2 regions of the Brevundimonas sp. SS2672 genome follow, and region 2 is predicted to be linked to the other one. Evidence: riboswitches for the same ligand, from Rfam matches in the RefSeq annotation. Region 2 holds a riboswitch; the other holds the start of a gene.
What was found. Region 2 has a riboswitch for glycine ahead of gcvT (glycine cleavage system aminomethyltransferase GcvT). Riboswitches for the same ligand answer to the same signal wherever they lie in the genome.
Positions count from the first base shown of each region.

Region 1 (15,532 bases), 1.6 Mb from region 2:
CCTGACGACGCGAGCGGTCGTGCCGCACATGTCTTCGGGCGCGGCCATCGTGAACTTCGCCTCCCAGGCGGGGCGTGACGGCGGCGGCCCCGGCGCCTCCCTCTATGCGGTGTCCAAGGCGGCGGTGATGACCTTCACCCGCGCCATGGCCAAGGAGCTCGGTCCCAAGGGGATCCGCGTCAACGCCCTGTGCTGCGGCATGATCTCGACCCGTTTCCACGACGATTTCACCAAACCCGAGGTGCGCCAGGCCGTGGCCAACGGCACGCCGCTGCGTCGGGAAGGTCGTCCCGAAGAGGCCGCTGATGTCGCGGTCTTCCTGGCGTCGGACGCCGCCGGCTTCATGACCGGCGCCAACGTCGACGTGAACGGCGGCACCTACTTCTCCTAAGGCATGAGGCGAGCGATGGCGGGCGGGCCCATTTCACAACGCAGAGCGGCGAGGCGGACCCTGGCGGGCCTGGCTGCCGGACTGTGCGTGACGCTGGCGGCGCCCGCCATCGCAAGCGCCCAGGTCTGGGTTCCGGCGTGGCTCGCCTCGCCCATGCCGTGGCGGAACGAGGCCGCCGCCACCGGCGCGCCGCCGCTGCTGCAAAACGTCACCCTGCGGCAGGACTTGCTGATGGCTTCGGCGGCGACGGCGGTGCGCGTCCGTTTCAGCAATGAACTGGGCGAAGGGCCGCTGGTCATCGGCTGGGCCGAGGCGGGGGTGAAGGGCGAGGCGGCGCAGCCCCTACGGTTCGACGGCGCGACCCATGTGATCATTCCTCTGGGCGGCTTTGCGCTCAGCGATCCACTGGTTGTGGCCGTTCCTGCCTATGGGGAACTGACGGTCAGCGCCTACCTGCCCGGAGAGACCCGACCCGCTGTTCGGCTCGGCCCGGTGAGGATCGCCTCGGGCGACGCAACGCCCGGTGACGCGGCCCCGCTTCTGCGCGGCCAGGGCGTCGTCTCGGCCGTGCTGGCCGAGCGGCCGACGGCGCCCGTCGCGGTCATCGTCGCCATCGGCGATTCCATCACCGAAGGCGGATCGACGACCCTCGGCGCCCACCGCGCCTGGCCGCACCAGTTGGGGCGCCGTCTGGAGGGCGCCTGCCCGGGCGCCTTCGTGGTGGTGAATGCTGGGATCGGCGGCAATATGGTGGCCTCGGACGGACGCTCTCCCTCTCTCGTTTCGCGGCTGGAGCGTGACGTTCTGACCATGCCCGGTATTACTCATGTGGTGCTGATGGCCGGCCTCAACGACGTGCGCCAGAAAGGCCCTGCGCGCGATCGTCCGGGCGCGGGGGTGGACGATGTCGCAACCGGATACCGGCAGGCCGTTGGGGCGCTTCAGGCCCAGCGCATCAAGGTCATCGGCGGGGTGCTGACGCCTATCCTGGCCTCGCCTGTGGCTGAGCCAGCCATTCCCGGTCCGACCACCGACGACAAACGCCGTGCGCTCAACACCCTGATCCGCCAGGGCGCGATTTTCGACGGCGTCATCGATTTCGAGGCCGCACTCGATGATGTCGCCCGGCCCGGTCGCATCCGTCCCGGCGCGCATCGTGAAGACGGCTACCACCCCAATGACGAAGGCCATCTTCTGATGGCCGAGGCGATTGACCCCGACGTCTTCGCTCTCAGTCCCTGTTCACCGCCGAGGCCCTGACATGATCCGTCCATTTTCTGTCTCGCCTTGCAAAGGCGGTCGCTGTCGCACGGCCCTCCTGGCCCTGACCCTGGCCGGCGTCGCCTGGGGCGCGGCGGGCGCGGCCTCGGCTCAGGTGTGGAGCCCGGTCTGGACCGCCTCGCCCGCGCCTGATCGCAAGGACGGCACGCTTGAGGCGCCCGTGCAGTTTGCGGGACAGACGGTCCGCCAGGATATGCGTCTGGGCGCGTCGGTGCGTGCGCTTCGGTTGCGCGTCAGCAACGAACTGGGCGATGCGCCGCTGCGCGTGGCCGACATGCGCCTGGGCCTGGTTGGCGAGGGCGGTACGGCGCCGGTTCTCTTCGACGGGCGTAGCGAGGTGACGATCCCGGTCGGTTCCGTCCTGATCAGCGATCCTGTGGCCCTGGATGCGCCGGCCTTCGCACAGGTTTCGGTCAGCCTGCGCTTTCCCGACCCGACCCGTCCCGCCGTGCGCCGCACCGTCGTCCGGATAGGGCAGGGAGAGGCGACGCCCGGCGATGACGTCGCCCTGGACTACCGCCAGAACGTGATCTCCGTCGTCTATGGCGAGCGTGAGGCGGCGCCGATCGTGGTGGCGGCCTTGGGCGACTCCATCACCGAGGGCGCGACGGCCACTCTGGGAGCCGAGCGCGACTGGCCCAGCATGCTGGCGCGTCGCTTCGAGGCGACCTGTCCTGGCCGATTCGTGGTGCTGAATCAGGGCATCAGCGGGAACAAGCTGCTGGACCACGGCCGGTCCCATTCGGGCTTGGCGCGGCTGGACCGGGACATCCTGGCCCTGCCGCAGATCGACTACGTCATTCTGCTGGAAGGCATCAACGACATCCGCCACGGGGGCGACCCCGCCAAGCCGGGCCGCAATGCAGCGGACATGGTTCAGGGCTATCGCCAGTTGGTCGCCCGCCTGCGCGACCACGGGGTGAAGGCGGTCGCCGGAACCCTGACGCCGTTCAAGGGATCGGAGCGCTATGACGCTCCGTCGTCAGAGGCGCGTCGGGTCCTTAACGCCTTCATCCGCGACGAAGGCGCGTTTGACGGCGTCGTGGACTTCGATGCGGCCGTGCGGGATCCGGCGGATCCAGAAAGCTTCCGCGCGGGCGCGGCTCGTCCCGACATGCTTCACCCCAATGATGAGGGGTATCGATTGATGGCTGAGGCGGTCGATCTGTCGCTGTTCGGGTGCGACGCGCGATGAGCGAGGCGAAGCATTCGTGGGCGCTGTCCGCCGGCAGCCCCAGACGGTGGGATCTGGCCGCCCTCGGCGAGGTGATGCTGCGCCTGGATCCGGGCGAAGGACGGATTCGCAGCGCTCGCGCTTTCAACGTTTGGGAGGGCGGCGGCGAGTACAATGTCGCGCGGGGGCTCAGCCGGACCTTCCGGCGGCCGACGGCGGTGCTGACGGCCCTGCCGCGCAACCCCCTGGGCGCCCTGGCCGAAAGCTTGATCGCCCAGGCGCGGGTGGACGTCGACGCCATCGTCTGGCGCGACTACGACGGCGTCGGGCGCGAGGCGCGAATGGGCCTCAACTTCACCGAGCGCGGCTTCGGCGTCCGGCCGCCGCAGGGGGTGTCCGACCGAGCGTACTCGGCAGCGTCGGCGCTCGACCCGCAGGCGTTCGACTGGGACGATGTTCTGGGGGCGCGCGGCGCGCATTGGCTGCATACCGGCGGGGTCTTCGCGGCATTGTCGGCTGAAACGGCGCAGACCGCCCTGGCGGCTGTGCGTGCGGCGAGGCGCCTCGGCGTCACCGTGTCCTACGATCTCAATTATCGCGAGAGCTTGTGGCGCAGTCATCCGGACCCCGAGGCCCTGCGCGCGATCAACCGGGCTATCGTGGCTGAGTGCGATCTGGTCTTTGCGGATGATCGGGGACTGGCAGCCTGCCTCGGTCTGGTCAGCGAAGATGTCGGGCGGCGCGCCTGGCCGACCGATCCGGGGCCGCCGTCCAAGGCCGCGCGGATGGCTTTCGACGCCTTCCCCCAGCTTCGGGGCGTAGCCTACACCCTGCGTGACTCGAAGAGCGCCACGGTCAACGGCTGGCAGGGCGTGTTCCATGAGCGGGACGAGCGATACGTCTCCATGGCTCGACCGGATATGGAGATTCTGGACCGCGTCGGCGGCGGCGACGCCTTCGCCTCGGGTCTTATCCACGGGCTCATGGCGGGAGAGCGCCCCCAACAGGCGGTGGAACTGGCGGCCGCCCACGGAGCCTTGGCGATGACAACGCCCGGCGACAACGCCGAGACGGATCTGACTGAAATCGAGGCGCTTATTCGGGGCGAGCGCGGCGCAAGCCGCTGAGGAAACGAGTGTTCGATCCAAAAATAGACCAATTGGTCTATTAAATTAATCCATTGTGGTCCGAAAAGAGGTTGACAGACAGGTAAGGCCAATCCAGCGTTCGGATAATAAAAAACGCACTGGGAGGCACGCGATGAGGCAAATGGGGGATGCTGGCGTTCGAGCGAATTCCGGCAAACGATTTACGGCGATACTGCTGACGACGACGGCGCTGATGGCGGCCGCTCCGGCGTTCGCCCAAAGCGTTGAGCCGGATCAGGACGAGGCGGGGAACGTCGACGTCACTCAGGTCGATGAGATCGTCGTCACCGGCATTCGCGCGTCGCTGCAGAACGCCCTGTCGCAGAAGCGCAACGCCGCCAACCTGGTCGAGGTCATCGAGGCGGAGGACATCGGCAAGCTGCCGGACCAGAATCTCGCCGAAGTGCTTGAGAACGTCACCGGCATCCAGATCACCCGCGAGGCGGGCGTCGGGCGCGGCGTGCAGATCTCGCGGCACGGACGCCAACCGGGTCGAAATCAACGGCGTCTCGACGGTGGGGTCGGGCTCGGGCCGGTCGGGCATCAGCTTCGACGATCTGGCGGCCTCGATGATCAGCTCCGTGCAGGTCATCAAGGTGCCGGAAGCCAAGACGATCGAAGGTTCGGTGGGCGGCACCATCAATCTGCGGACCATCCGCCCGCTGGACTTGAAGGATCCCCTGTTCGCCTTCCGCGCCCAGACTGAATACAGCGACCTGTCGGATACCCTGACGCCGCGCTATTCGGGCACGATTGGCAAGCGCTGGGACACGGACTTCGGTCAGTTCGGCCTGGTCGGCAGCTTCAGCTACGCCGAGCAGGACGTCGCCGCCTTCCGCCCGCGCGTCGACCGCGATGCGGTCGTCACTCCGGACTCGGGCCGTCTGAGCGCCGAGGCCTTCCCCTTCATGCGCATCCAGTTCTTCAATCAGGATCTGGATAATTTCGAGTATGAGACCAAGAATTTCTCGGGTTCGGCGGAGTGGAAGCCGAAAGACAATCTGAAATTCTACTTCGACATGACGCTGAACGATCAGCAGCGCGCCGAACAGAGCTCGACCGTCCAGATCTCGACCATTTCGGACAACGGCGTGGTCGACAACACGACGAACACCGCCTTCGAAACCGTCAACCTGGGCAAGGTGCAGGGTCCGAACGGGACGATGGATCTAGGCTCCGTCCAGGCGGCGCTGAAGGGGCTCATCCTGCCTCGGACGGACGGCAATCTTGCGCCCTATCTGCGCACGACCAGCGATACGGGCTCGCGCGTAACCGAAAGCCGCGTGTTCGCCTTGGGCGGCGAGTGGGATCTGGAGCGTTTGTCGCTCAGCGCCCAGGCGTCCTTGTCGACCTCGGACTCGGTCCTGCCCAGCTTCAATACGACGCTCGAATTCGTCAATCCCAACGGTCCCCAGCCGGTCCGGGGCGTGTCGCTGGCCAACGGCGTGCCGATCGAGTTCGACCTGAGCGGCGGCACGCTGCAGTTCGGCATCGCCCAGGGGCAGCTCTCGACGCCCAGCACGGCCCAGTTGCTGGACCCCGCCAACTATCGCCTGCATCAGGTGTCGCAGGGTCGTAGCGTTCGCGAGAATGAAGAGAAGGCGTTCCGCCTCGACGCCTCCTACGCCATGGACGGCATTGTGCCCTTCATCAGTTCGATCGACGCGGGGCTGCGCTGGAACGAGACCAGCGCGCTCAATGACAACGTCACGGGCAGCACCAACTTCACCAACATCGACTCGTCCTTCTTCCGTCCCAGTGGCGACCGCTTCTCCAACCTGCTGATCGCCGGCCCGAACAACTTCAACGCGGCCGATGATCGCCGTCTGTATTTCTCGGACTTCCTGATCCTGGACGGCGCCAAGGCCTTCGGCGATCCGGCCGGAACCCTGGCCGACATCAACGCCGCCATCGCGGCCAGCAACGCCGCCAACGGCTCCAATATTCCGCTGATCGGTCAGCCGACATCGCAAGCGAGCGCCTTCTTCGAGATCACCGAAAAGACCAGCACCGCCTATCTGCAGGCCAATTTCGACACCGAAGCGTTCGGGATGCCTGTGCGCGGCAACGCCGGCGTCCGTTATGTCAGCACCGACCTCAGCTCGGTCGGCAATACGGTCGCCAGCGGCACGGACGCGAGCCGGTCGGTGCACAACACCTCCTATGAATTCTGGCTGCCGCGCTTCAACCTCGTGGCCGAGCCGCGGGAGGACGTGATCATCCGCGCCGGCGTCGCCCGTGATATTCGCCGACCGGACTTCAACCGGCTGTCGTCCTCGGTGACCTTCGCCACCAGCGAGAACACGGCGGTAAACCGCGGCAATCCGAACCTGGAGCCGGAAACCGTCCTGTCGTTCGACCTGTCGGCCGAATACTATTTCGCTCCTTCCAGCCTGATCAGCCTCGGCGTCTTCCACAAGGTGCGCGACAATCTGTTCGCCAGCGTCACCGAAAGCCCGCCGGACAACGCCGTCAACGGCGTGGTGAACCGAAGCCGTGATCCGTCTTGCCCCGGCGGCGGCATCTACAACCCGATCGCCGTCATCAACGTCAATCACCCAGACAAGGGGCAGACCGGCATCTGCGTTCCGCTGACGTCGATGTTCAACGTGGATGGCGAGACGACCCAGACGGGAGTCGAAGCGGCCTTCCAGTACGACCTGTCGCAATGGGAGGATCGCCTCGGCTGGATGTCCGGCTTCGGCTTTATCGGCAACTTCACCTATCAGAAGACCGGCGGAAACGTTGACAGCTACCGGACCATCGGCCTGACGCGGAACACGACCCGCGACCTGGGCTTCGATCCTCTGCCGCAGGATCGCGTCGAGCTGGAGAACCTCTCGAAGTACTCCTACAATGCGACGCTGTTCTACGAGCGGGGCGGGCTGAGCGCCCGGATGCGCTACACGTGGCGTTCCGACTTCATCAACACGGAAGCCTTCACCTCAGCCTTTGACGTTCCGCGTGTCAGCGACGACCGCGGACAACTGAACGCCAGCGTCAACTATGAGATCAACAGCTGGGCCACCGTGGGTCTGGAGGCGATCAATCTGACGCGTGAAGACGCCAATGAATACTGCATCAACGACGATGCTCTGCTGTGCTACAACGGTCTGACGGACCGCCGCATTGTCGCGGGGCTGAGCTTGCGCTTCTGAGGGACGCCGAGACTTCTGCTCCATAACGAGATGGAGCGGAAGTCTCGCGCCAATCTAAGTATGCGTCGAGCCATGGCTTTCAGCCGACTGTTAGGGGCAAGGGCGGGGCTGAGAACCGCAGGTACTGATCGAGTCGGCTATAGCTGCGTTGCTCTGAGGCCATGGTTTGCGGCTTTCAAAGCAGCCGGATTCAGAGGCTGAGGTCGACGGTTTCGGTTCATCCACACAGCAGGCTGGCCGGGCCATACATGTCGTGGATGCAACCGTGCCAAGGGCGACGCGCCTTAACCGAGGAAGCGTCAGCATCCTCGACACCACCGGCGCAGCGGCAGCTCTCAGCGAGGCTGTTAGGTCACGAAATGTGGAAGCTTAGCGTGACGATCAAGCCCTTCTTTGTCGATCGGTTTCGGATGGAGAAGCCGCCGCCTTGGGCTTGCGCAAGGGATTCGACGATGGACAAGCCCAGACCCGCCCCACTGGGTTTTCGCGTTGCGCTAGGCCGATAGAAGCGCTGTGACAGGCGCTGCAGATCCTGAGGGGCTACTCCAGGGCCATGGTCCCATAGAGTCAACTGGGCGATATCGCCCTGAACATTGACCTGAAGCATGATCGGCGGGAGGCCGTAACGGCGGGCGTTATCGAGCAGATTGGTCAATTGCTCGACGATCAGATCCTCGTTTCCACGAACCAAAACCGTTTCCAGGGGGAGTCGAAGTCGAAGGTCGTCGCCAGAATGGCTGCGGCAGGCGGTGCGGACGGCGCGGCCGAGATCGGCTTCGCCGGCGAAACGCACGCCGTCGGCGCGAGCGACGGCGAGCAACTGATGAACGAGGCGGGTCATGTAGCCCGCGCTCTGCCGCGAGTCCTCCAACAGACGCAGCTCCGTTGTGCTCCAACCACGGTCCGTGCTCGCCAACAAATCCAGATTGGCGGCGATCACTGTCAGCGGGGTGCGAGATCTGATGCGAGGCGTCGGCTGCAAAGCGCTGGATCCCGGATGTGGAGCGTTCCAGTCGCGCCAGAAGATCGTTGTAGGCTGAGATCACGGCCAGCAGTTCACGCGGCGCCAAGTCGGTCGGCGTTGGAGCGAAATCATGAGGCGTCGCCGTGGGGCGCGCTGCGAGATGATCGGCCAGAGGTCGCAAGGCGCTTAGCCCCCAAGTGAGACTTGGCCAGATGAGCAGGGCGGCAAGCCCGACGAGCATGGCGAGAAACAACAAGAGGTTGCGGTGCAGTTCCGCCATGTCCGCCCGACGTGAATCCAGACTTTGAGCGACCGAGACGGAGACGACGCCCTCGCGCCCCGGAATGGCGACAGATTGCTGAGCCATACGCAACGGAACATTGTGCGCGGTCAGATAGGCGAAGCGCGGATGGTCAGTCGACAGCCCTGACAACAGGGGCAGCTCTTCATAGCCGGTGATCAGCTTGCCGCTGTCCCGCACGTTGTAGAAGACCGCGTCCCGTTCGGGGTTGTCCAGCAAGGCCAACGACCACGGCTCGACTTCCGCGATCACCTCGCCGTTCTCAAGCGTGACGCTTTCGAGGATGGTCTGCATGGCGCCTGCGAGCAGGCGGTCCGCAGTTCGTTCGACCACGCGATGGGTCGTCCACATGCCAATGGCGAGAAATAGAACCGCAAAGGCCGTCAGGGGGGCGATCTGCGCCAGGAACAGACGACTGATCAGGCTGTGATGCTTGAGAGATCTGGCCATCAGAGATCGAGGCGATACCCGCGACCGCGGATATTGACCACGGCGGGTCCGTCGGGCTGCAATTTGCGGCGCAGACGTCCGATATGCACTTCCAGGGCATTGGGCGAAGGCGCCTCATCCTGGGGAAAGACCTCCGCCGCAAGCATGTCCCTGTCCACGACCTGGCCGACGCGGGAAGCCAATACCCGCAACGCCGCCCATTCGCGGGGACGCAAGGCCAGGTCGCGGTCGCCGACCATGACGCGTCCGGCTTCCCAGTCACAGGTCATGGCGCCGATCATGACGGTCTCTGCGGTTCGTCCCTGGCGACGGCGTGCGATGGCCCGCAGCCGCGCCGCCAATTCGACGGGGGCGAAGGGTTTCACCAGATAATCGTCAGCCCCCAAATCCAATCCCGCCACCCTCTCGGTCAGCCCGTCGCGCGCCGTCAACATCAGCACGGGCGTGGTCGAGCCCCGGCGTCGGAGCGCGCTCAAGACCTCGAAGCCGTCGATATCGGGCAGGCCGATGTCCAGAACGGCCGCGTCGAAACCCCCGTTCGCCTCCAGGGTCAGGGCTTCAGCGCCATACTCGGTACAGCAGGCGGTGAAGCCGGCGGCTTCCAGACTGGCCTTGAGAGAATGCCTGAGCGCCTTGTCATCTTCGACGACCAGTATTTTCATGGCGACCGGCTGGGTGGGAGTGAGTGACTTTGCGGAACCTAAAGCGGCGCGCCGCAAAGTGGAACTGGCCGGCGAGCTTGATACGACTTCTCGTCGTGCTGGCGGTCGCGGCGACCGCGACCTGCGTTCGCGAACCGAACGGGCCTGCCACAAATCCGCTGACCCGCTGGAGGGCGCAGCGCGAAGGGGGCCTGGTCGTCTATACGAACACCAGCATGATGCAGCCGGTCATCGACGCTTTTCAGGACCGCTGGCCGATGATCAAGGTGCAGGTCGTGGATCGCAACTCGTCGCTGATCGCTGAGGAGGTGAAGGCGACGGCGGATGCGGGGCGACCGGGGGTCGATCTCGTCTGGTCCTCGGCGATGGATCAGCAGATCAAGCTGGTCAATGACGGCTACGCCCAGACCTATCGCTCACCGCATCGTCGCAGTCTTCCCGACGGCGCCATATGGCGGAGTCAGGGCTTTGGCTTGACCGCCGACCCGATCGTTTTCGTCTACAACCGTCGACTGTTGCCAGCGGACGCGGCGCCACGCAGTCACGCGGAGCTTCTGCGTCTTCTGAGTACGAGGCCCGAGGTGTTCGCCGAGCGGACCACCTTATATGACGTCGAGCGCAGCGCTGTCGGCATGATGTTGTTGTCTGCGGATATCCAGGCCTATCCAGACGCTTGGCGGTTGATGGAGGCCTTGGGCCGTACGGCGCCTCGCCTTGATACATCGGGGCATAGAATGCTGGGCCAGATCGCCGACGGCCGGAAGGTGTTCGCTTATAACGTCAACCGCTCCTTCGCGGTCGGCTTTGCTGCGGATCATGACGAAGTGGCGGTGATCGTGCCGTCGGACTATCGACTGTCCGTGTCGCGCGTCGCTTTTATTCCGCGCAACGCCAGCCATCCGGCGGCGGCGCGGCTGTTTCTGGACTTCCTTCTCTCGCGTGAAGGCCAGGAACTCATCAGCCGGACCGGCGCGGGCCCCATTCGTGTGGATATGGCGGATGTCGCCGCTTCTCCCGGGCTGAGGTCCATCCGTGTCGGTCCTGGTCTTCTGGCCAACCTCGATCAGTTACGACGTCGGCGCTTGATCGCCCAGTGGCGGACAGCGATGGTCGGAGCGGAACAGGCGCCAGACGATCCCTTCGCGCCATGATGGGCGATCGCGCAATCCTGTGGATAACTCTCGCGCGCGGTTACTGACATCTTCCTGTCACCTTTCTGACACCGCGCCGCTAGGCGGCCCGCGCCTCGCCGCACGATTAGGTCGAGCAAGGATAATAATAGCGTATATTTGCGTAGTATATATAAAGTAAGCAATAAATTTGCCAAAAATGTCGATTTGACAGGCTTTGTGAGGCGGTTTCCTACTGGTTTTGCAGCGCGGGAGAGATCGAACTCCGACGCCGAAGGCGCAACCGCCCCGGAAACGCTCAGGCAAAAGGACCGTGCTGCGCGGGAAACGCTGGAGAGAAGGCGGCCTTCGGGTGCGCCTCGCCGAAGGAGCAAGGGGCGACCCGAAACTCTCAGGCCCGATGACAGCGGGGGCGGTCAAAAGGCGCGTCAGTCGCCGCTGGTCTCTTGTCCTTGGGAGGGGACGCCGTCGCCATGAGGAACTTCGACTTGTCCAAATTCAATACTCGTTTGACCGGATGCAGCAGCGTCCTGGCGCTTCTCGCGTGCGCCGGCGGAGCCATGGCCCAGGATGTCCCTGTGGACGAAGGGCCCTCGTCGGTCGACGAGATCGTTGTCATCGCTTCGCGGATCGATCGCGCCGGGTTCGAGGCGCCGACGCCGACCGTGCGTCTGACGGCCGAAGATCTGTCGGTCGGCGCACGTCCGAACATTGCAGCGGCCCTTAACGACATGCCGCAGTTTCGCGCGACTTCGTCGCCGCAGACCACCGGCACCAACACGGGCGCAGGCAACGCGCCGGTCGATCTGCGCGGCCTGGGCATCAGTCGCACCCTGGTGCTGATCGACGGCCGCCGTGTGTCGAGCGAGAATGACCTGAATAGCATTCCGTCGATTCTGGTGCGCAGCGCGGATGTGGTCACTGGCGGCGCTTCGGCGGCTTGGGGCTCGGGCGCCGTCGCGGGCGTGGTCAACATCGGTATCGATCGTCGGTTCACCGGCGCCAAGATCGGCGCGGAATACGGCATCTCCTCCTTCGACGACGCGGAGCAGAAGCGTTTTGAGGCGGCCTGGGGGACGGATTTCCTGGAGGGCCGGGGCCATTTTATCATCGGCGCAGAATACCTCGACAATGAAGGCGTGGTGCCGAAGACTTCACGCCCGCGCATCGGTCGCTGGGGGCAGGTGTCGACCAATGACGGCACCGGTCGTTTCGTCACCGTGCCGGACGTCGGCTTCGCCAACGCCGCCTATGGGGGGCTGATCATGTCGGGCGTGCTGTCGGGCAAGGCCTTCAATCCTGATGGTTCGTTGCGCGACTTCGATTTCGGCCAGCAGGTCGGGACGTCGACCGTGGGCGGCGAAGGGCCGTCCAACGACGATCTCAGCCCTCTGGTCACGCCCCAGCAGCGCTTCGTCGCCATGGCCAGCGCCACCTATGACGTGACGGACACCCTGCGTTTCACCGCCGATATTCGTCACGCCAAGATGTGGAACGACTACATCTGGTTCGGCGACCATAACCGCGGCGATCTGCAGATCAGCATCGACAACGCCTTTCTGCCGACGGCGGTGCGTGACGCCATGACGGCGGCGGGTGAGACCAGCTTCACGATGGGCCGCTTCAACGCCGAGACCTATCCGCGGATCGACTTCGAACGCGTCACGACGCAAGCCACCCTGGCGCTGGACGGTGAATTGGGCGGCGGCGCCTGGCGCTGGGGCGCCTACTACAGCCATGGAGAGTTCGAGAACAACATCGACACTCCCGGCTTCCTGCTGAGGACGGAATACGCCCAGGCGGTGGACTCGGTGCTGGATCCGGCGACGGGGCAGGCGATCTGCCGCGTCTCCCTGACCAACGCCAACTCGGGCTGCGTGCCGATAAACCTGTTCGGTCTGGGCGCGCCCAGCCAGGCGGCCATGGACTATGTGACCGGCACGCCGCAACAGCGTTCGACCACCAAGCTGGATGTCGGGGGGATCAGTCTGCGCGGCGAGCCCTTTACCCTGCCGGCCGGTGATGTCTCGGTCGCCTTTGGCGTCGAGGCGCGCAAGGAGTCGATCGACCAGACCGTCGGCGAACTGGACGCGGCCAAGGCTTTCCGGACCTTCAGCTTCTCGGCCATGTCGGGCGAGTTCTCGGTCAAGGAAGCCTTCGCCGAAGTTCTGGTCCCGGTCGTTCGTGACCTGCCCGTTCTGAACAATCTGGAGTTCAACGCCGCGGCGCGCATTTCCGATTACGACACGACCGGCTCGATCTGGTCCTGGAAGGTGGGGGCGACCAATGAGTTCTTCCCCGGTTTCCGAGGCCGCATCACCCAGTCCCGAGACATCCGTTCGGCCAATCTGTCGGAGCTCTACACCCAGACGACGACCGGCTATAACAACATCAACGATCCGGCCAAGAACCAGACCGTCTATGTGCTGAACAACGGCGGCGGCAATCCGGATCTGACGCCAGAGACGGCCGACACCCTGACGATCGGCGTCACCTATGCGCCGCCGTCGATCCCCGGCCTGAACATGTCGCTCGACTACTACAACATCAAGATCGACGATGTGATCACCACCATCGCGCCGCAGGACCTGGTGAACCGCTGCTTCAACGGCAACACCGCCCTGTGCAGCAAGATCGAACGCAACGCCCAGGGCGACCTGGTCCGCACCATGTCCACCTATGTGAACCTGGCCGAGTACCAGACCGACGGCGTGGACGCCGAGATCTCCTACGCGGCGCCGCTGGACCGCTTCTTCCCTGAAGCGCCGGGTCGGGTGACGGCGCGTCTGGTCGGAACCTGGGTGAACAGCCTGACCACCAACGACGGCGTCAGCGAGATCCAGTACGTCAAGTCTCAGGGTTACTCCTTCGGCCTGGGCGTGCCGGAATGGCGTCTGAACGGCTCGCTGGGCTGGAAGGGGGATGTGTTCGGGGCGAACCTGCGCGCCCGCTACATCTCGGCCGGCGACTACAACAGCACGATCAAGATCGTGAACAACCACATCGGCAGCTATACCTACTTTGACCTGGGCGCGACGGCGGACCTGACCCGCTTCGGGGCGCAGGGGGTGGAGCTCTACGCCAACGCCACCAACCTGTTCGATCGCCAGCCGCCGGTGGGGTCGCTGTTCTCTCCCTACTACGACGTCATTGGCCGTTACGTCACGATCGGCGCGCGGGCTCGCTTCTAGGTCTGAGCCTTCGTGTCCTTGTCGCCGGCTCCCCAACCCTGACCAGGGAGCCGGCGACTCCTTCCCTTGCCGAGAGGGCCTGATTTCATGATTTCCCGACTTCCCCTGGTGTTGGCCGCCGCCGTGGCCGCCAGCGCCTTCGCCGCACCTGTGCTCGCCGAAGCGCCCAAGCCGGCCGCCATTGTCGCGGACGGGCTGCCGCCGGTGCCGGACGCCCTGGTTGCGGCGACTCAGCCCTATCTGGAGGCGCGCCGTGCGGCCTTCCTAGGATGGAGCGCTGTAGATCGCTCCATGCTGGTCAAGACGCGCTTCGGCGCCAGCGACCAGCTGCACCGTGTCGCCGCGCCCGGCGCGGCCCGCACCCAGATCAGCTTTGAGGCCGAACCGGTGATGTTCGGCGCGCCGTCGCCCGCCGATGGGACGCTGTTGGTCCAGAAGGACAACGGCGGCGACGAATTCTATCAGCTTTACACTCTCCATGACGGGCGGCTGAGCCTGCTGACCGACGGCCGCAGCCGTAACTGGTTCGGCGCCTGGAGCCCGGACGGCCACAAGGTCGGCTACGCTTCGTCCCGCCGCAACGGCGCGGACATGGATCTCTATGTCGTCGAACCGGGCGTCGCCGGATCGGATCGCCTGGTGGCTCAGGTCTCGGGCGGCGGGTGGAACATCGCCGACTTCTCGCATGACGGTCGCAAGGCCCTGGTCCTGAACCGCAAGTCCATCAATGACGCGGCAGTCTATGAACTGGACCTGGCGTCAGGCCAGATGACCGCTCTGACTGATCCGGAGGCGCAGGTCTCCTATGTCGATCCGCGCTACGGCGCTGACGGCGGCGTTTACGCCACCTCGAACCGCGACTCCGACTTCCTGCGCCTGGGCCGTATCCAGGGCGGCGCCTTCGTTCCTATCAGCCTTGAGGCGAAATGGGATGTGACCGACTACGCCCTGGCGCCGGACGGCTCCTTCGCAGCCTATGCGATCAATGAGGCCGGCGTCACCCGTCTGCGGGTGCTGGATCTGAAGAGCGGAGAGGCGAGGGCGGTCGACGGCCTGCCGGCCGGCGTGCTGCACTGGAGCTTCGGCGACACCATCCAGATCGCGCCCTGGGGCGAGATCGGTCTCAGCCTGTCTTCGGCCCAGGTGCCGGGCGACGCCTTCTCCATCGATCCCAAGACGCTGGCCGTGCGCCAGTGGACGTTCAGCGAGACGGGCGGGCTGGACCCCAAAGCCAATGTCGAACCGACGTTGGTGGAGATCCAGAGCTTCGACGGCGAGACGGTCTCGGGCTTCCTTTATCAGCCGAACGCGGCAAAATTTCCCGGCCAGCGGCCGCTGATCATCGACATCCACGGCGGCCCCGAGGGTCAGACGCGACCCGAGTTCCTGGGCCCGCAGAACTATCTGCTCAACGAACTGGGGGTGGCGCTATTCTTCCCCAATGTGCGGGGGTCGAGCGGCTATGGCTCGCGCTTCGTCAACCTGGACAATGGGCCTTGGCGTCGTGAGGATTCGGTCAAGGACATCGGCGCCCTGCTGAGCGCCCTCAAGCAGAATCCGTCGCTCGACGCCTCGCGCTTTGCTGTGACCGGCATCTCCTATGGCGGCTACATGTGCTACGCCACGGCGGTTCACTACAGCGATCAGTTGAAGGGGGCGAACTGCTATGTCGCCATCTCCAA
Region 1 is NZ_CM184201.1:794,630-810,161, forward strand. Features, by position in the region: gene AC52GN_RS03910 (SDR family NAD(P)-dependent oxidoreductase) at 1-391, shown strand, start outside; gene AC52GN_RS03915 (GDSL-type esterase/lipase family protein) at 407-1,651, shown strand; gene AC52GN_RS03920 (GDSL-type esterase/lipase family protein) at 1,653-2,867, shown strand; gene AC52GN_RS03925 (sugar kinase) at 2,864-3,973, shown strand; partial or broken gene AC52GN_RS03930 (TonB-dependent receptor plug domain-containing protein) at 4,188-4,451, shown strand; gene AC52GN_RS03935 (TonB-dependent receptor) at 4,510-7,152, shown strand; gene AC52GN_RS03940 (sensor histidine kinase) at 7,505-7,807, opposite strand; partial or broken gene AC52GN_RS03945 (hypothetical protein) at 8,009-8,092, opposite strand; partial or broken gene AC52GN_RS03950 (sensor histidine kinase N-terminal domain-containing protein) at 8,406-8,867, opposite strand; gene AC52GN_RS03955 (response regulator) at 8,867-9,586, opposite strand; gene AC52GN_RS03960 (ABC transporter substrate-binding protein) at 9,625-10,680, shown strand; glycine riboswitch at 10,899-10,983, shown strand; glycine riboswitch at 10,988-11,068, shown strand; gene AC52GN_RS03965 (TonB-dependent receptor domain-containing protein) at 11,238-13,850, shown strand; gene AC52GN_RS03970 (prolyl oligopeptidase family serine peptidase) at 13,938-15,532, shown strand, end outside.
Region 1: it holds a riboswitch for glycine, as region 2 does, so the genes downstream of both, AC52GN_RS03965 (TonB-dependent receptor domain-containing protein) here and gcvT (glycine cleavage system aminomethyltransferase GcvT) in region 2, are expected to answer to the same signal.

Region 2 (15,532 bases):
CATTGCCCAGGACGGCGCCGAAGACCATGTGCAGCGCCAGCATCCACCCGAAGGTGCCGAAGCCGGAAGAGCCGGTGAAGGTCCGGTAGTCGCCGACCATGGTGATGAACAGCATCATCGCCACCCAGGCGCCGACGGCGAAGACGATGCCCTTGGTGATCGGCGTGGCGGTCGGCAGCCGCGGATAGGCTATGCCGAACAACGACCCCAGCACGACGGTGCCCATCACTAGGTGAATGGCCCAACCGGCGGCCATGTTGCCCGGCATGCCGAACATCTGGGCCACGACCCCCGGAAAGGGATCGAACAGGTGATTGAGGAACAGATTGACGAGCTCAAGCACGGAAACCACGACGGTAGCGACGAAGCCGGCGATGATTCCTTTTTTACGCGTGACATCATGTGAACAGCGCCTCCCAACGCTTTCAACTTCGAGACTACGCAAGGGGGAGCATACGCCGTTCCGGGCGGAAACGGCGTGAACGTCGTTCACATTGCCGTGTTTGCCTTGGCTTGGCCTTATTGTCGAAAGGCGCGCCAGGCCCGACGCAGGCGGCGGCGGAAGCGGGCCAGGGGGCGACGACGACGGCGCAGCACCATCTTCTCGGCGCGCAGGGTCTGCTGCCAGAAGACGGGAGCGATCTCGGGCTTCTTCCGCATCAGGCGGCGGAAGGGATAGACCCATTTGGGTCGGGCGCGCTGGGCGCGGATGAACTGACGCTTGGCCCACCAGGAGTTGCGCAGGACGATGACGAGACCCAGGGCGATGACCGGCACGCCGCCGGGGCCGGGCAGGGGCGCAATCAGCACGCCCAGCAGGATGACCACGAAGCCCACGGCCATCAGGGCCAGGCGACGCAGACGCCGCGCCAGCCCCGGACGGGGCGGCGGAGGCGGGCGCAGCGATGGCAGGACCAGGGTCACGGGGCGGCGTCTCGAACAAGGATTCGGCCAGGGAGGGCCGACAATCAGTAAACGCACGAGACAAGGCCGAAAGGCGGCGTCGCCATGACGCTTTCGTAAGTCGGTCCAGAAATGCAGAACGCCGTGTCCCGAAAGACACGGCGTTCCCTGAACTCAGGCTTGCAGGCCCGATCAGCCGGCGCGGTTGGAGCCTTCCGGCGCGGCCCAGCGCAGACGCGGCGAACGCGCGGCGCGGGTCTCGTCCAGACGCCGCAGGGGCGCATGGAAGGGCGCGCCCTTGAAGCGTTCGACGTCGCCGGCCTTGGCGGCGCCCGCCAGCAGGCGCATGGCCTCGATGAAGCGATCCAGTTCGGCCTTGGACTCCGTCTCGGTCGGCTCGATCAGCATGGCTCCGTGGACGACCAGAGGGAAATACATGGTCATGGGGTGGAAGCCCTCGTCGATCATCGCCTTGGCGAAGTCGAGCGTGGTGATGTCCGTGCCCTTCAGCCATTCGTCGTCGAACAGGGCCTCGTGCATGCAGGGGCCGTCGGGGAAGGCCGGGCTCATCAGGTCTTCGAGGCGGACCTTGATGTAGTTGGCGTTCAGCACGGCGTCCTCGGCCACCTGACGCAGACCGTCCGAGCCGTGGGACATCATGTAGCTGAGGGCGCGCACATACATGCCCATCTGCCCCTGGAAGGCGCACAGGCGTCCGAAGGCCTGTTCGGCCTCGTCTTCCTCACGCTCGACCAGCTTGTAGCCGTCGCCCGTGTTCACGACCCAAGGAGCGGGGGCGAAGGGGGCCAGGGCCTCCGACAGCACGACCGGACCCGCGCCCGGACCGCCGCCGCCGTGCGGCGTCGAGAAGGTCTTGTGCAGGTTGATGTGCATGGCGTCGACGCCCAGGTCGCCGGGGCGCACCCGGCCGACGATGGCGTTGAAGTTGGCGCCGTCGCAGTAGAAGTAGGCGCCCGCCTCGTGGGTCAGGCGGCTGATCTCCAGGATGTCGCGCTCGAACAGGCCACAGGTGTTCGGGTTCGTCACCATGATGGCCGCCACGTCCGGACCCAGCTTCGACGCCAGATCGGCCACGTCGACGCGGCCGTCGTCGGTCTGGGCCACTTCGACCACCGAATAGCCGACGAAAGCGGCCGTGGCCGGGTTGGTGCCGTGGGCCGAGGTCGGGACCAGCACCTTGCGGCGCTGCTCATGCTCGCCCTTGGCCTGGTGGGCGGCGCGGATGGCCATCAGGCCGCACAGTTCGCCGTGGGCGCCGGCCTTGGGCGATAGGGCCACCGCAGGCATCCCCGTCAGCGTCGTCAGCCAGTGGGCTAGCTGGTCCATCAGCTCCAGCGCGCCCTGCACCGTCGACTGCGGCTGCAGCGGGTGAATGTCCGAGAAGCCCGGCAGGCGCGCCATCTTTTCGTTCAGGCGCGGGTTGTGCTTCATCGTGCACGAACCCAGCGGATAGATGGCCAGGTCGATGGCGTGGTTCTTCTGGCTCAGGCGCACGTAGTGGCGCATGGCCTCGGGCTCCGACAGGCCGGGCAGGCCGATCGGATCCTTGCGGACCAGGTCGCCCAGGTCCGAGCCGTCGGTCTTGGCTTGCGGCAGATCGACCCCGGTCTTGCCCCAGCCTTCGCCTTCGAAGATCAGCGGCTCGTCCTGCAGCAGGCCGCGCCCGCCGGTCAGGGTGGCGGGCTTGTAGGAAGCGTCCGAGGCGGCGTTCGGGGCGGTCGGGCGGCCGACAGTGTTCATCGTGCTCATGGTTCCAATCTCCCCTTAGGCGGCCAGAACCTTGGCGAGCGCACCCGCCAGGATCTTGATGTCGGCGTCCAGCGTCGTCTCGGTGGCGGCGACCAGCAGGACGTCGTCGAGGCCCGCATCGGGCGCCAGACGGCTGTAGGGCACGCCGCACAGGACGCCGTTGTCCGCCATCGTCTGCACCACCTCAGCGGCGTTCTTCGGCAGCTTGACCGCGAACTCGTTGAAGAAGCGCGGGGTCAGGATCTCGACGCCCGGAATGGCGGCCAGGGCGTCGCGCGTGGCGAGCGCCTTCTCGTGGTTCAGCAGGGCCAGCTGGCGCAGGCCCGTCTCGCCCAGCAGGCTCATGTGGATGGTGAAGGCCAGGCAGCACAGGCCCGAGTTGGTGCAGATGTTCGACGTCGCCTTGTCGCGGCGGATGTGCTGCTCGCGCGTCGACAGGGTCAGGACGAAGCCGCGCCTGCCCTCGGCGTCCACCGTCTCGCCGCAGTAGCGGCCGGGCGTCTGGCGCAGCAGCTTCTCGCGGGTGGCGAACAGGCCGATGTAGGGGCCGCCGAAGTTCAGGGCGTTGCCGATCGACTGACCCTCGGCCGCGACGATGTCGGCGCCCATCTCGCCGGGCGACTTCAGCAGGCCCATCGACACGGCCTCGGTCGTCACCACGATCAGCAGGGCGCCCGCAGCGTGGGCGGCCTCGGCGATCTTCGTCACGTCGGTGGCCGTGCCGAAGACGTTCGGGGTCTGGACGACGACGCAGGCCGTGTCCTTGCCGATGGCGGCGATGACGGCGTCTTCGGCGTCGACGGCGGCGGTCAGGGCTTCAGTCTCGACGCCGACGGCGTGGACCACGGTCTCGGTCGCCTTGACGTAGTGCGGGTGGACCCCGCCCGAGATGACGGCCTTGTTGCGGCGGGTCACGCGGGTGGCCATCAGCACGCCCTCGGCCATCGCCGTCGACCCATCGTAGAGCGAGGCGTTGGCGACTTCCATGCCGGTCAGGTTGGCGACCTGGGTCTGGAACTCGTAGAGATATTGCAGGGTCCCTTGCGCGATTTCCGGCTGATAGGGGGTGTAGCTGGTCAGGAACTCCGACCGCTGGATTACGTGATCGACCGTGGCCGGGACGTGGTGCTTGTAGGCCCCGGCGCCGCAGAAGAAGGGCACGGTTCCGGCCGTGGCGTTCTTGCTCGCCATGGTCGAGAGGGCGCGTTCGACCTCCAGCTCGCCCGCCACGCGGGGCAGGTCGACGAAGCCGTCGCGGCGCGCGGCCTGCGGCACGTCGATGAACAGGTCGTCGATGGATTTGGCGCCGATGGCGGCCAGCATGGCCTCACGGTCGTCGGGCGTCAGGGGGAGGTAGCGCATTCTATATTCCGCTCATCCCCGCGGAAGCGGGGACCCAGGTTTAAGCTTCAAACACCGCTGCTTGACCCCAAGGAACTGGGTCCCCGCTTCCGCGGGGATGAGCGGAGAGGGAGACCTTACAGGGTGGTCAGATATTCGTCGTAGGCGGCGCGGTCCATCAGGCCGTCCAGCACCGAGGCGTCGGACACCTTGATCTTGGCGAACCAGCCTTCGCCTTCGGGATCGGCGTTGACGGTTTCCGGGGCGTCGGCCAGGGCGGCGTTGCCCTCGATCACTTCGCCCGCGATGGGGGCGTAGACGTCCGAGGCGGCCTTGACCGATTCCACGACGGCGAAGCTGTCGCCGACCGAGACGGTCTTGCCGGCTTCCGGCGTCTCGACGAACACCACGTCGCCCAGGGCGTCAGCGGCGTGCTTGGAGATGCCGACCGTGGCGACGTCGCCGTCGAGGCGAACCCACTCGTGATCCTTGGTGAACTTCATCTTGGTCTTCCCTTTTGTCGTCATCCTCGGGTTTGACCCGAGGATCGAGCCCTGGAGCGGGCGGTTGGTCTAGAACTTCCAGCGTCGAGCGGCGGACCGCCCGGCCCTCGGGGCGAGCCCGAGGGTGACGGTCTTATTTCGGCTTGCGGTAGTAGCGGGTCGCCACGAAAGGCGTGGCGACGACTTCGGCGGCGGCGGGGCGGCCGCGCACCAGAACCTTCAGTTCCGCGCCCAACTCGGCGAAGGCCGGCGGCACATAGCCCATGGCGATGTTGTGTCCCAGCGTCGGCGAGGGGCCGCCCGAGGTGACCTTGCCGATCACGGCGCCGTCCATGTCGGCGATCTCGGCGCCTTCGCGGGCGGGAGCGCCTTCCTTGACGTGCAGGCCGACGCGGACGCGGGCCGGGCCGTCGGCCAGTTGTTTCAGAATGGTCTCGGCGCCGGCGAAGTCGGCGCGTTCCTTGCGCGACTTGGACAGGGCGAAGGTCAGCCCCGCCTCGACCGGGGTGATCGTTGCGTCGACATCGTGGCCGTGCAGCGGCAGACCGGCTTCCAGACGCAAGGAGTCGCGCGCGCCCAGGCCGACCGGCTTCACCCGCGCGTCCGACAGCAGCAGGCCCCACACGCGCTCTGCGGCGGCGGCCGGAACTGAAATCTCATAGCCGTCCTCACCGGTGTAGCCCGAGCGCGAGACGATGCAGTCCTCGTCGAACAGGCGGATGGCGCGGCAGTCCATGAAGCCCATGTCGGCCAGTTCCGCCGAATGGGCGGCCATGACGGCGGCCGCTTCAGGCCCCTGAATGGCCAGCAGGGCGCGGTCCAGCACCTCCAGCTTGGCGTCGCCCGACAGATGGGCGTTCAGGAAGGCGAAGTCGGCGTCCTTATTGCCCGCGTTGACGACGATGTAGAGGCCGTCCTCGAACGGCTTGCCCGCCATCAGATCGTCCATGACGCCGCCCTGTTCGTTCAGCAGCAGGGTGTATTTCTGCTTGCCGGGCTTCACGATCGCATAGTCGCCGGGGACGAAGCGCTCGAACTGCGCGATGGCGTCGGCGCCGGTGATGCGCGCCTGGCCCATGTGGGAGACATCGAACAGGCCGGCGTGCTCGCGGGTCCAGCGGTGCTCGGCCAGCACGCCTTCATACTGGACCGGCATGTCATAGCCGCCGAAGCCGACCATGCGGGCGCCAAGCGCGCGATGCGCGGCGTTGAGGGGGGTAGTCTTAAGGGCCTGATCGCTCATGGCGTCGCCTCCGGGTCGCAGGTTGCGGCGATAGCTTCGCCGTCGTTGCGCCCCCGCTGTCCTGAAGCCTGAGAGATTCCGACCGTTCCCGAAAAGGTTCGGCCTTGCTCCGTCGGCGCGCGTCGGGACCCTCCGTCCTTCGGCGACTTTCCAGCGTCCGTGCGCTTTCGCGGTCCTTTTGCCTGAGCGTTTCCGGGGCGGTTGCGCCTTCGGCTCCGGGCGCCGCGAACGGACCCGATCTCTCCCGCGAGAGCGTTCGACCTAAGGCCCCGACTCCGGCGCAGAGTCAAGCGGCGCCGGACTTGCCGCCGTCGATCCTAAGGGCCATGAGGGGCGGAACCGCGCTTCGCCCACAGGATTTGAAGGACGTCATGACCGCCCGCACCGATCTCGCCGCCCACCTCGCCTCCCTCGACCTGCCGCAGGGTCTGGTCGAGACGCTGACGACGGCGGCCGCCGCCTGTGTCGAGATCCGCCAGGTGGTGGCGGGCGGCGCCCTGGTCGGCGCCCTGGGCGCGTCGGGCGCCGTCAATGTGCAGGACGAAGAGCAGAAGAAGCTCGACGTCATCGCCGACGACATCCTGACTGACGCCCTGTTGGCCTGCCCGGCCGTGGCGGGGGTGGCGTCCGAGGAAAAGGACACGATGCAGCCCTCGGCGAACGCGGCGGGCGAATATCTGGTGCTGTTCGATCCGCTGGACGGCTCGTCCAACATCGACATCAATGCCCCGGTCGGCACCATCGTCTCGGTGCTGAAGGCGCCGTCGGCCCAGCCGAGCGAGGCCGACTTCCTGCAATCGGGCCGCCATCAGGTCGCGGCGCTCTACGCCGTCTACGCCGGTCAGGCCATGCTGGTGCTGACGACGGGCAAGGGCGTGGCGGGCTTCACCCTGGCGCCGGACGGCCGCTGGCTGATGACGCATGAGGACGTGCGCATTCCGGCCGATACGAAGGAATTCGCCATCAACATGTCGAACCAGCGCCACTGGGCCGAGAGCGTCCAGCGCTATGTCGACGGCTGCCTGAAGGGCGCCGAGGGGCCGCGCGGCAAGAACTTCAACATGCGCTGGGTCGCCGCCATGGTGGCCGACGTGCACCGCATCCTGATGCGCGGCGGCGTCTTCCTCTATCCGTGGGACAAGCGCGAGCCGAACAAGCCGGGCAAGCTGCGCCTGATGTATGAGGGCAACCCCATGTCCTTCCTGGTCGAACAGGCGGGCGGCAAGTCCACCACCGACGGCAAACAGGCCATCATGGACGTGACCCCGACCGAGCTGCACCAGCGGGTGCCGGTCGTGCTCGGCTCGGCCAACGAAGTCGACCAGATCGCGGCGGCCTGACGCCATGCAGATCGCCGCCACAGATGCGCTCCTTGTCATCGACGCCCAGAACGATTTCTGCGAGGGCGGCGCCCTGGCGGTTCAGGGCGGGGCGGCGATCATGCCCCTGATCAATCGGCTGGCCGAGCGGTTCGCCGCCGTCATCGCCACCCAGGACTGGCACACGCCGGACCAGATCAGCTTCGCCTCCAACCACGCGGGCGCGGCGCCCTTCACGCAGATTGAGGTCGCCTACGGGCCTCAGATGCTGTGGCCGGATCACTGCGTGCAGGGCACGCCGGGGGCGGATTTCCACCCCGACGCGGCGCCTGCCGTGACCAAGGCGCTGGCCATGGTCCGCAAGGGCTACAACCCGGCGGTCGATTCCTATTCCGGCTTCTATGAGAACGACCACAGGACGGCGACGGGTCTGGCGGGCCTGCTGCGCGATCTGGGGGTGAAGCGCGTCTTCCTGTGCGGCCTGGCCTATGACTACTGCGTGCGCTTCACCGCCGAGGACGCGGTGCGCGAGGGCTTTGAGGCCGTGGTCATCGAAGACGCCTGTCGCGCCATCGCCCCGGACACGGCGGCGGCGGCCAAGGCCGGGTTTGCGACGCTGGGCGTGGCGGAGATCGAGGCCGATCGTCTTTTCTAGCCGCCCCGCTTCCCATTCCGCTCATCCCGGCGGACTCCGGGATCCAGTTCTTTGGTGACAGGCATCGCCGATGCCGACGGGCATCCTGTGCCGTGGAGCGCGTTGCTCTCACTGGATCCCGGCGTCCGCCGGGATGAGCGGTAGAGTGGAGCCAGCTCAGTTCGCCGCCGCGTAGGCCTCGACCTCGGCGATCCGTGCGGCCTTGTCGGCGTCGCTGAGGAAACTGCCCTCAAAGCTGTTCTTCGCCAGTTGCACGACCTGTTCGCGTGTGAGGCCGACCGCCTTGGCCAGTTCGATATAGTTCGCGTTCACATAGCCGCCGAAATAGGACGGATCGTCCGAGTTCAGGGTGACGTGCAGACCCCGACGCAGCATCTCGGGGACCGAGTGGTCCTTCAGATCCCTGACCACGCGCAGCTTCAGGTTCGACAGGGGGCAGACGGTCAGCGTCATCTGCTCGGCGGCCAGACGGGCGATCAGGGCCTCGTCCTCCATCGAGCGGTTGCCGTGGTCCATGCGGTCGATGTGCAGCAGGTCCAGGGCCTCGCGCACGTATTCGGGCGGACCTTCCTCGCCGGCGTGGGCGCACAGCTTCAGGCCCAGGTCGCGCGCGGCGGCGAAGACGCGCTGGAATTTCGACGGCGGGTGACCGACCTCGGACGAATCCAGTCCGACGCCGATGAAGTGATGAAGATAGGGCTCGGCGGCCTCCAGCGTGGCGAAGGCTTCGTCCTCGCTGAGGTGGCGCAGGAAGCTGAGGATCAGGCCGCTGGTGACGCCCAGCTCATTCTTCGCCCGGTCCATGCCCGCGATCAGGCCCTCGACCACGACGGCGAAGGGCACGCCCCGGTCGGTGTGGGTCTGGGGGTCGAAGAAGATCTCGGCGTGGCGGACGTTGTCGGCGGCGGCGCGCTGGAAATAGGCGAAGGCCAGGTCCTCGAAGTCCTGACGCGTCAGCAGCACGGCCGCGCCCGCGTAATAGATGTCGAGGAAGTCCTGCAGGTTCGAGAAGTCATAGGCCGCGCGCACGGCCTCGACGCTGTCATAGGGGATGGCGACGCCGTTGCGCTGCGCCAGTTCGAACATCAGTTCGGGCTCGAGCGAGCCCTCGATGTGCAGGTGCAGTTCGGCCTTGGGCAGGCGCGCGATGAAGGCGTCGAGGGACATGGGGGAGGCTCCTTGGCGGTCGCCTCCCCCTTATCACATTACATCCGCTCGGGCGTCTCGATGCCCAGCAGGCGCAGCGCCGTCTCCAGCTGGTGCAGGGTCGCGGCGGCCAGGGCCAGACGCGAGCCCTTGGTCGCGGCGTCCGGCGCGACCAAGATCGGGCAGGCGGCGTAGAATTCCGAGAAGCTCTGCGCCAGCCGATAGGCGTGCTCGGCGATCAGGTTGGGCGAACGCTTGTCATAGGCGTCGGCCGTGGCCGCGTCGAAGGCGTCCAGCGTCAGGGCCAGGTCGCGCTCGGCGGCTTCCTCGATGACGATGGGGGCCAGGGGCACGCCCTGTTCCGCCGCCTTGCGCAGCAGGGATTTCACCCGCACGGCCTGATACAGCAGATAGGGGCCGGTCTTGCCCTCGAAACTCATGAAGCGGTCGAGGTCGAAGACGTAAGAGGTCGTGCGGTTGTTCGACAGGTCCGAGAACTTCAGCGCGGCGACCGCCACCTTGTGGGCGATGTCCTCGAACTCCTCGGCGGGCAGGTCGTCGCCCAGCTTGGCCTCGTGCAGACGCTCGCGCGCCTTGTCGGTCGCCATGTCGATCAGGTCGCGCAGCTTCAGCACGCCGCCGGCGCGGGTCTTGAACGGCTTGCCGTCCGCGCCGTTCATGGTGCCGAAGCCGAGGTGCTCCAGCGACTTCTCGGGGGCGTATCCGGCCAGATAGGCGGCGCGGAAGACCTGTTCGAAATGCTCGGCCTGACGTTCGTCGACGACGTAGAGGATCAGGTCGGGATCAATGGACTTGTGGCGGTCCAGAATGGTGGCCAGGTCGGTCGTGCCGTACATGGCCGAGCCTTCCGAGCTGATGACCAGCAGGGGCGGGGGCGACGGCGCCTCGATTACCGAGCCGTCGGCCAACTTCTTCTTGCGCGTCTCGCCGTCGCGGGCGACGTGGACCACCTGGGCGCCGTCGTCCTCGACCAGCAGGCCCTTGGCCTTCAGGTCGGCGATCATCTCGTCCATCAGGGGATCGGCGTCGCTCTCGCCGTTCCACAGGTCGAAGTCGACCGACAGGTCGTCATATTCGCGCTTCAGCGCCTCGCGGCTGACGGCGACGAAGTGCGACCACAGGGCGCGATAGCCGGGGCGGCCGCCCTGCAGTTCGGCGGTCGCCTTGCGGGCGCGGTCGCGGAAGGCGGGATCTTCCTTGGCCTTGCCCGCCGCCAGCGGATAGAGGCGGTCGAGGTCGGCCAGCGTCACCGGCGTCTCGGCCGGGAAGGGACCGTCGCCCTCGGCCATGAAGGCGTCGGCCAGACCTTCGTCGCCGCAGGCGGTGATCAGCAGGCCCATCTGGAAGCCCCAGTCGCCGAAGTGGGCGTCGCCGGTCACCTCGTCGCCGCGCAGGCGGAACAGCCGCTTCAGGCTCTCGCCGATGATGGCGCTGCGCAGGTGGCCGACGTGCATGGGCTTGGCCACGTTCGGGCCGCCGTAGTCGATCACCACCTTGCGCGGCTCGACGCGCGAGGCGCCGGCCAGGTCTTCATCCGCCGCGACCTCGGCCGCGCGCCGGGCCAGGGCCGCGTTCGACAGCTTCATGTTGATGAAGCCGGGACCGGCGACCTCGACCGAGGACAGGCGCGGATCGGCGGCCAGACGCTCGGCCACCTTGGCGGCCAGTTCGCGCGGGTTGGCTTTCAGCGCCTTTGCGGCGGCCAGGGCGCCGTTCGACTGGAAGTCGGCCAGATCGGGACGGTCGGAGGCGGTGACGCGGGCCAGGGCCTTGTCCACGCCTTCGGCGGCGAAGGCGGCTCCGACCGCTTCGCCGAGAGAAGTCTTGAGGTCGGTCATGTCTTAGTTGGTCTGCTGGCCCGCAGTCGGACGGAATCGGCTGCCGGATCGGTTGAACTCGGCCATCTGGGGCGTGACGTCGAAGCCGATGAGGACTTCGAAATTGCCGCCGCTGGTGGAGGCGTCGGCGCGCGGGATGACGATGGTCTGGCTGGCCTCGGCCTGGGTGCGGTCGGCGCCGCCGAAGGTCACGGGCAGGTCGAAATATTCCTTGGCCAGGACGGCGGAGTTCCGCTCGGTCACGGCGATCCAGTAGCGATAGGTGCGGGCGTCGCCTTCGGCCTGCGGACCCTTGCCCAGGCTGAACAGCAGGTTCATGTCCAGGCGGATCGGATCGTCTTCGCGGTAGACGCAGTCGGAACTGACGCCCTCGATCTCGCCGGTGAAGCCGACGCCGGTGGTCGTCGGGCGCTCATAATCCGACAGTTCGACGTAGCGAGCCGCGTCGTAGAGAATCTTCACATAGGGGCAGGGGCCGGCGTTGGCGCGGCGGCTCAGAGGCGCGAAACGCATCGGGCGAGACGGGGCCTTTTCAGCCTGCTGGCCGCCCTGTTGGCCGCCCTGGGGGCGTCCGCTCTGGGCCTCGGCGGCGTGAGGGATCAGCGCGGCCGTAAGGGAGAGGGCGGCGAGGGCGGTCAGGACGCGACGCATCAGGAGCTTTCCGGCAGTCGATGAAGGCGGGGCCGATCGGACGCCCGAACGGGCCACGCTGGGTGGTGATAGCGGCTAAAGCGAGGCGCGGCAAACGGCGTGCGGACTTCCGGTGGCGATCCGGCGCGCAAAGCCTTAAGTTCGCACCCATGAACGCGCTTGTCCCCCCTTCGCAGTTTCAACGCCGGCCCCTGTCCGTCCGCATGGCGACGCCGCGCGGCTTCTGCGCCGGGGTGGATCGGGCCATCCAGATCGTCGAGCGGGCGATCGAGAAATACGGCGCCCCCGTCTATGTCAGGCATGAGATCGTCCACAACCGCCACGTCGTCGACCGGCTGAAGGGCCTGGGCGCCGTTTTCGTCAAGGAGCTGGACGAGTGCCCGGACGACCGTCCGGTGGTCTTCTCGGCTCACGGGGTGCCCAAGTCGGTGCCCGCGACGGCGCGTTCGCGCGAGATGCTGTTTTTGGACGCCACCTGTCCCCTGGTGTCCAAGGTCCATGTCGAGGCCGAGCGCAATTTCGCAGCAGGGCGCCACGTCATCCTGATCGGCCACGCGGGCCACCCCGAGGTCGTCGGCACCATGGGCCAGCTGCCCGCCGGGGCCATCAGCCTGGTCGAGACGGTCGAGGATGCGGAAGGCTTCCAGCGCCCCGGCGACCAGCCGCTGGCCTACGCCACCCAGACGACGCTGTCGGTGGACGACACGGCCGAGATTCTGGCGGCGCTGAAGCGGCGCTTCCCCGAACTGCCCGACCCGCACAAGGAAGACATCTGCTACGCCACCACCAACCGTCAGGAGGCGGTCAAGCGGCTGGGCGAGGGCTGCGGCCTGGTGCTGGTGGTGGGATCGAAGAACTCGTCCAACTCGGCGCGGCTGGTGGATGTGGCGCTGAAGGCCGGCGCAGGCGACGCGCGTCTGGTCGATGACGCGGGCGATCTGGACTGGGGCTGGTTCGACGGGGTCGAGACGGTCGGTCTGACCGCCGGGGCTTCGGCGCCCGAGCCGCTGGTCCTGGGGGTGATCGAGGCGCTGCGCACGCGCTTCGACGTGACGGTGACCGAGGACGACGGCGCCCGCGAGACGGTGACCTTCAAACTGCCGCGCGCCCTGACGGCCTGAGACGACGGCGTGGTCGGCCGGGGAGGGCCGTGACATGAGCGCACTGGACGCCATCGACCGCCGCCTGCTGGCCATACTGCAGGACGACGCCACCGTTCCCATCGCCGAACTGGCCGAGCGGGTGGGCCTGTCGCAGACGCCGTGCTGGAAACGGGTGAAGCGGCTTCAGGACACGGGGATCATCGCCGCGCGCGTGGCCCTGCTGGACCGCGAGGCGCTGGACCTGCCTCTGGTGGTCTTCGTCTCGGTCAAGACGCGCCGGCACGACGCCGAATGGCTGGAGGCGTTCAAGGCGGCCGCCGCCCTGCCCGAAGTGGTGGAGTTCTACCGGATGAGCGGCGACGTCGACTATCTGCTCAAGGTGCTGGTCAAGGACATCGCCGCCTATGACCGCTTCTATCGCCGTCTGATCGCCATCGCCCCGCTGGACGACGTCTCCTCCAGCTTCGCCATGGAACAGATCAAGTTCACCACGGCCCTTCCGCTCTGATGGGCGGGCAGGCGAGAATATTATTCTCCTGAGCCATCAAATTCGGGGAACAGGCAGAAATGATTCTCTTCGGTGATCGGAATACCTTCCGCAGTCTGTAGCGGAGGGTTCATGTTCAAGCGTCTGTTCGTCGATCACCCGGCCTCGGTCGGAGAGAGCTATGTGGAGCATATGGGCGTCGCCGCCTCGTTCGGCGCGGCCATGTTCGTCGGCTCCTTGGCCTGCTTCGTCCATGCGGTGTTTCCGGGCCTGTGCGTCAAGACCGGCAGCGGGGTGGTCACGACCCTGCATCGCCGCATGGTGACCCACCGCGTCGACCCCGCCCGGCTGACGGCGCCGGAGCAGGACTGAGGCCGCGGCTTCCTCGCGGGCTCTATAGGCGCGAGGCGAGAGGCGAGACGTCGTAGCCGGCCTGGGCGGCCAGGGTGATGATCTCCTCGGCCGGGCGTTCGCCCGCCTGGGACAGGGCCCAGAGATAGGTGGTGCGCGTGCCCGAGCGGCAGTAGCCGAGGATCGGGTGGGGCAGGTCCGCCAGGGCGGCCTTGAAACGAGCCACGTCGTCCGGCGTCATGGCGCCGCCGCGAATGGGGATGTGGACGAAGGGCAGGCCCGCAGCCTCGGCGGCGGCGCGGATGTCCTCGGTCATCGGCTGGCCCGGCTCCTCGGCGTCGGGGCGGTTGGAGATGATGGCGCGATAGCCCTGGGCGGCGGCGGTCGGCACGTCTTCGGGCTGGATCTGCGGCGAGACGTGCAGACGGTCTTCCAATGGGCGGATGTTCATGGCGCGGGTCTCTGCTCAAGGGGCGGAAGGGACGGAGGCGGGGCGGTGAAAGCAGCCCTAGCATGAAAACGGGCCCGCGGATGGTCGTGCGTCCGCTGCGACAAATCAGCGATTGAAGCTGACACTGATTATCATTAAGCGTCGCTCGTGAAACGCCGCTGGCGTTGCTGATGAATGGGCGGAGAACGGGCCGATGGTCGAGGTGAGGTTGGGGCGTCGGGCCCTGCTGCTGGGCGCCGCCGCCCTGATGGCGACCGGGGCGGCCGCCTGCACGCGTCGCGACCAGGCCGGGCCGTCCTCCCTGCTGACCGATCTGCGCGACCGGCCGCTGGCGATCACTCCGCCGGTGACGAAGCTGTCGATCGACGACAGCCGCTTCCTGATCGCCCTGTCGCTGATCCATCCCGATCCGGTCAGTCTGCTGGCGGCCTGGGCGGGCGACGTGAACCGACTCAGCCCCGAAATCTACGCCGCCTACCTGGAGAGGTCGCCGGCGCTGGCGACCTTGCCGAAGACGCCGAGCTCGGCCGCCGCCTTCAACGTCGAGGCGGTGCTGGGCGCCCAGCCGCAGGTGGCCCTGGTGTCGCTGGATTCCGGCCCGACCGACGCCCAAACCGCCCAGTTGGAGCAGGCGGGCGTGCGCGTGGCCTATATCGACTTCTTCCAGCACCCGTTTGAAAATCAGTCGCGCAGCCTGTCCCTGTTGGGATCCATGATCGGCCGCGAGGACCAGGCGCAGGCCTACAACGCCTTCCGCGCCGCCCGGTTGAAGGTCATCTCCGACCGCGTGGCGGGTCTTACGGATGCGCAGAAGCCGACGGTCTTCCTGGAAGCCCACGCGGGCAACGGGCCGGACTGCTGCAACTCGGTGGGCGCCGGGAACATCGGCGACTATCTGAGCTTCGTCGGCGCTCGCAACATCGGCGCCGAGGTGTTGAAACAGCCGTCGGGCAAGCTGAACCTGGAGTTCGTGGTCGAGCGCGATCCCGACATCTACATCGCCACCGGCGGCCCGCACCTTGAGAAGAGCGGCGGCTTCGTCGTCGGCCCGAAATATGACGTGGAGACCTCGCGCGCCTCGTTGCGCCGCGTGGCCGGGCGGCGCGGCCTGTCGACCCTGAAGGCGGTGCGCGAGGGCAAGGTGCACGGCCTGTCGCACCAGCTGATCAACTCGCCCATCGACATCGTCGCCACCGAAGTCCTGGCCAAGTGGATCCAGCCCGAACTGTTCGCCGATCTGGACCCGCGCGCGACGCTGGACACGATCAACAAGGACTTCCTGGCCGTCCCCTATCGCGGGGACTACTGGACCGATCTGGTCCCGGCCGCCTGATGATTTCACCACGGAGAATCGCCATGACCACCCTGCGCAACGGCCTGATGACCGTCGCCGCCTTCGCCGCCCTGGCGATCGCTTCGACCGCCTCCGCCCAGACGATCGAGAAGACCGTCAAGGTCGAGCACGGCGGCCTGTATGAGATCGTCTTCAACCCGGCCGACAACGACCTCTATGTCGCCGCCGTCGGCCCGCGCGGCGCCAACCAGGCGCAGATCATCCGCCTGCAAGGCCAGACGCTGGAGCCGGAGTCCTCGATCGACGTCTCGGCCAATCCGCTCTACGGCCTGAATCTGAACACCCGCACCCAGATCCTGTACGGCACCGACACCCGCGCGGGCGTGATCACGGCCATCAACGCCCGCACGGGCGAAGTGATCGGCTCGGTCCGCAATGGCGAGAACGGCGGCCACG
Region 2 is NZ_CM184201.1:2,449,027-2,464,558, reverse strand. Features, by position in the region: gene AC52GN_RS12480 (DUF6789 family protein) at 1-343, opposite strand, end outside; gene AC52GN_RS12475 (PGPGW domain-containing protein) at 520-924, opposite strand; gene gcvPB (aminomethyl-transferring glycine dehydrogenase subunit GcvPB) at 1,096-2,673, opposite strand; gene gcvPA (aminomethyl-transferring glycine dehydrogenase subunit GcvPA) at 2,689-4,035, opposite strand; gene gcvH (glycine cleavage system protein GcvH) at 4,152-4,517, opposite strand; gene gcvT (glycine cleavage system aminomethyltransferase GcvT) at 4,651-5,760, opposite strand; glycine riboswitch at 5,921-6,017, opposite strand; gene AC52GN_RS12450 (class 1 fructose-bisphosphatase) at 6,132-7,100, shown strand; gene pncA (bifunctional nicotinamidase/pyrazinamidase) at 7,105-7,734, shown strand; gene AC52GN_RS12440 (adenosine deaminase) at 7,891-8,901, opposite strand; gene argS (arginine--tRNA ligase) at 8,940-10,739, opposite strand; gene AC52GN_RS12430 (Tat pathway signal sequence domain protein) at 10,743-11,390, opposite strand; gene ispH (4-hydroxy-3-methylbut-2-enyl diphosphate reductase) at 11,540-12,511, shown strand; gene AC52GN_RS12420 (Lrp/AsnC family transcriptional regulator) at 12,546-13,001, shown strand; gene AC52GN_RS12415 (DUF6356 family protein) at 13,113-13,352, shown strand; gene AC52GN_RS12410 (protein tyrosine phosphatase family protein) at 13,375-13,782, opposite strand; gene AC52GN_RS12405 (ABC transporter substrate-binding protein) at 13,976-15,115, shown strand; gene AC52GN_RS12400 (YncE family protein) at 15,139-15,532, shown strand, end outside.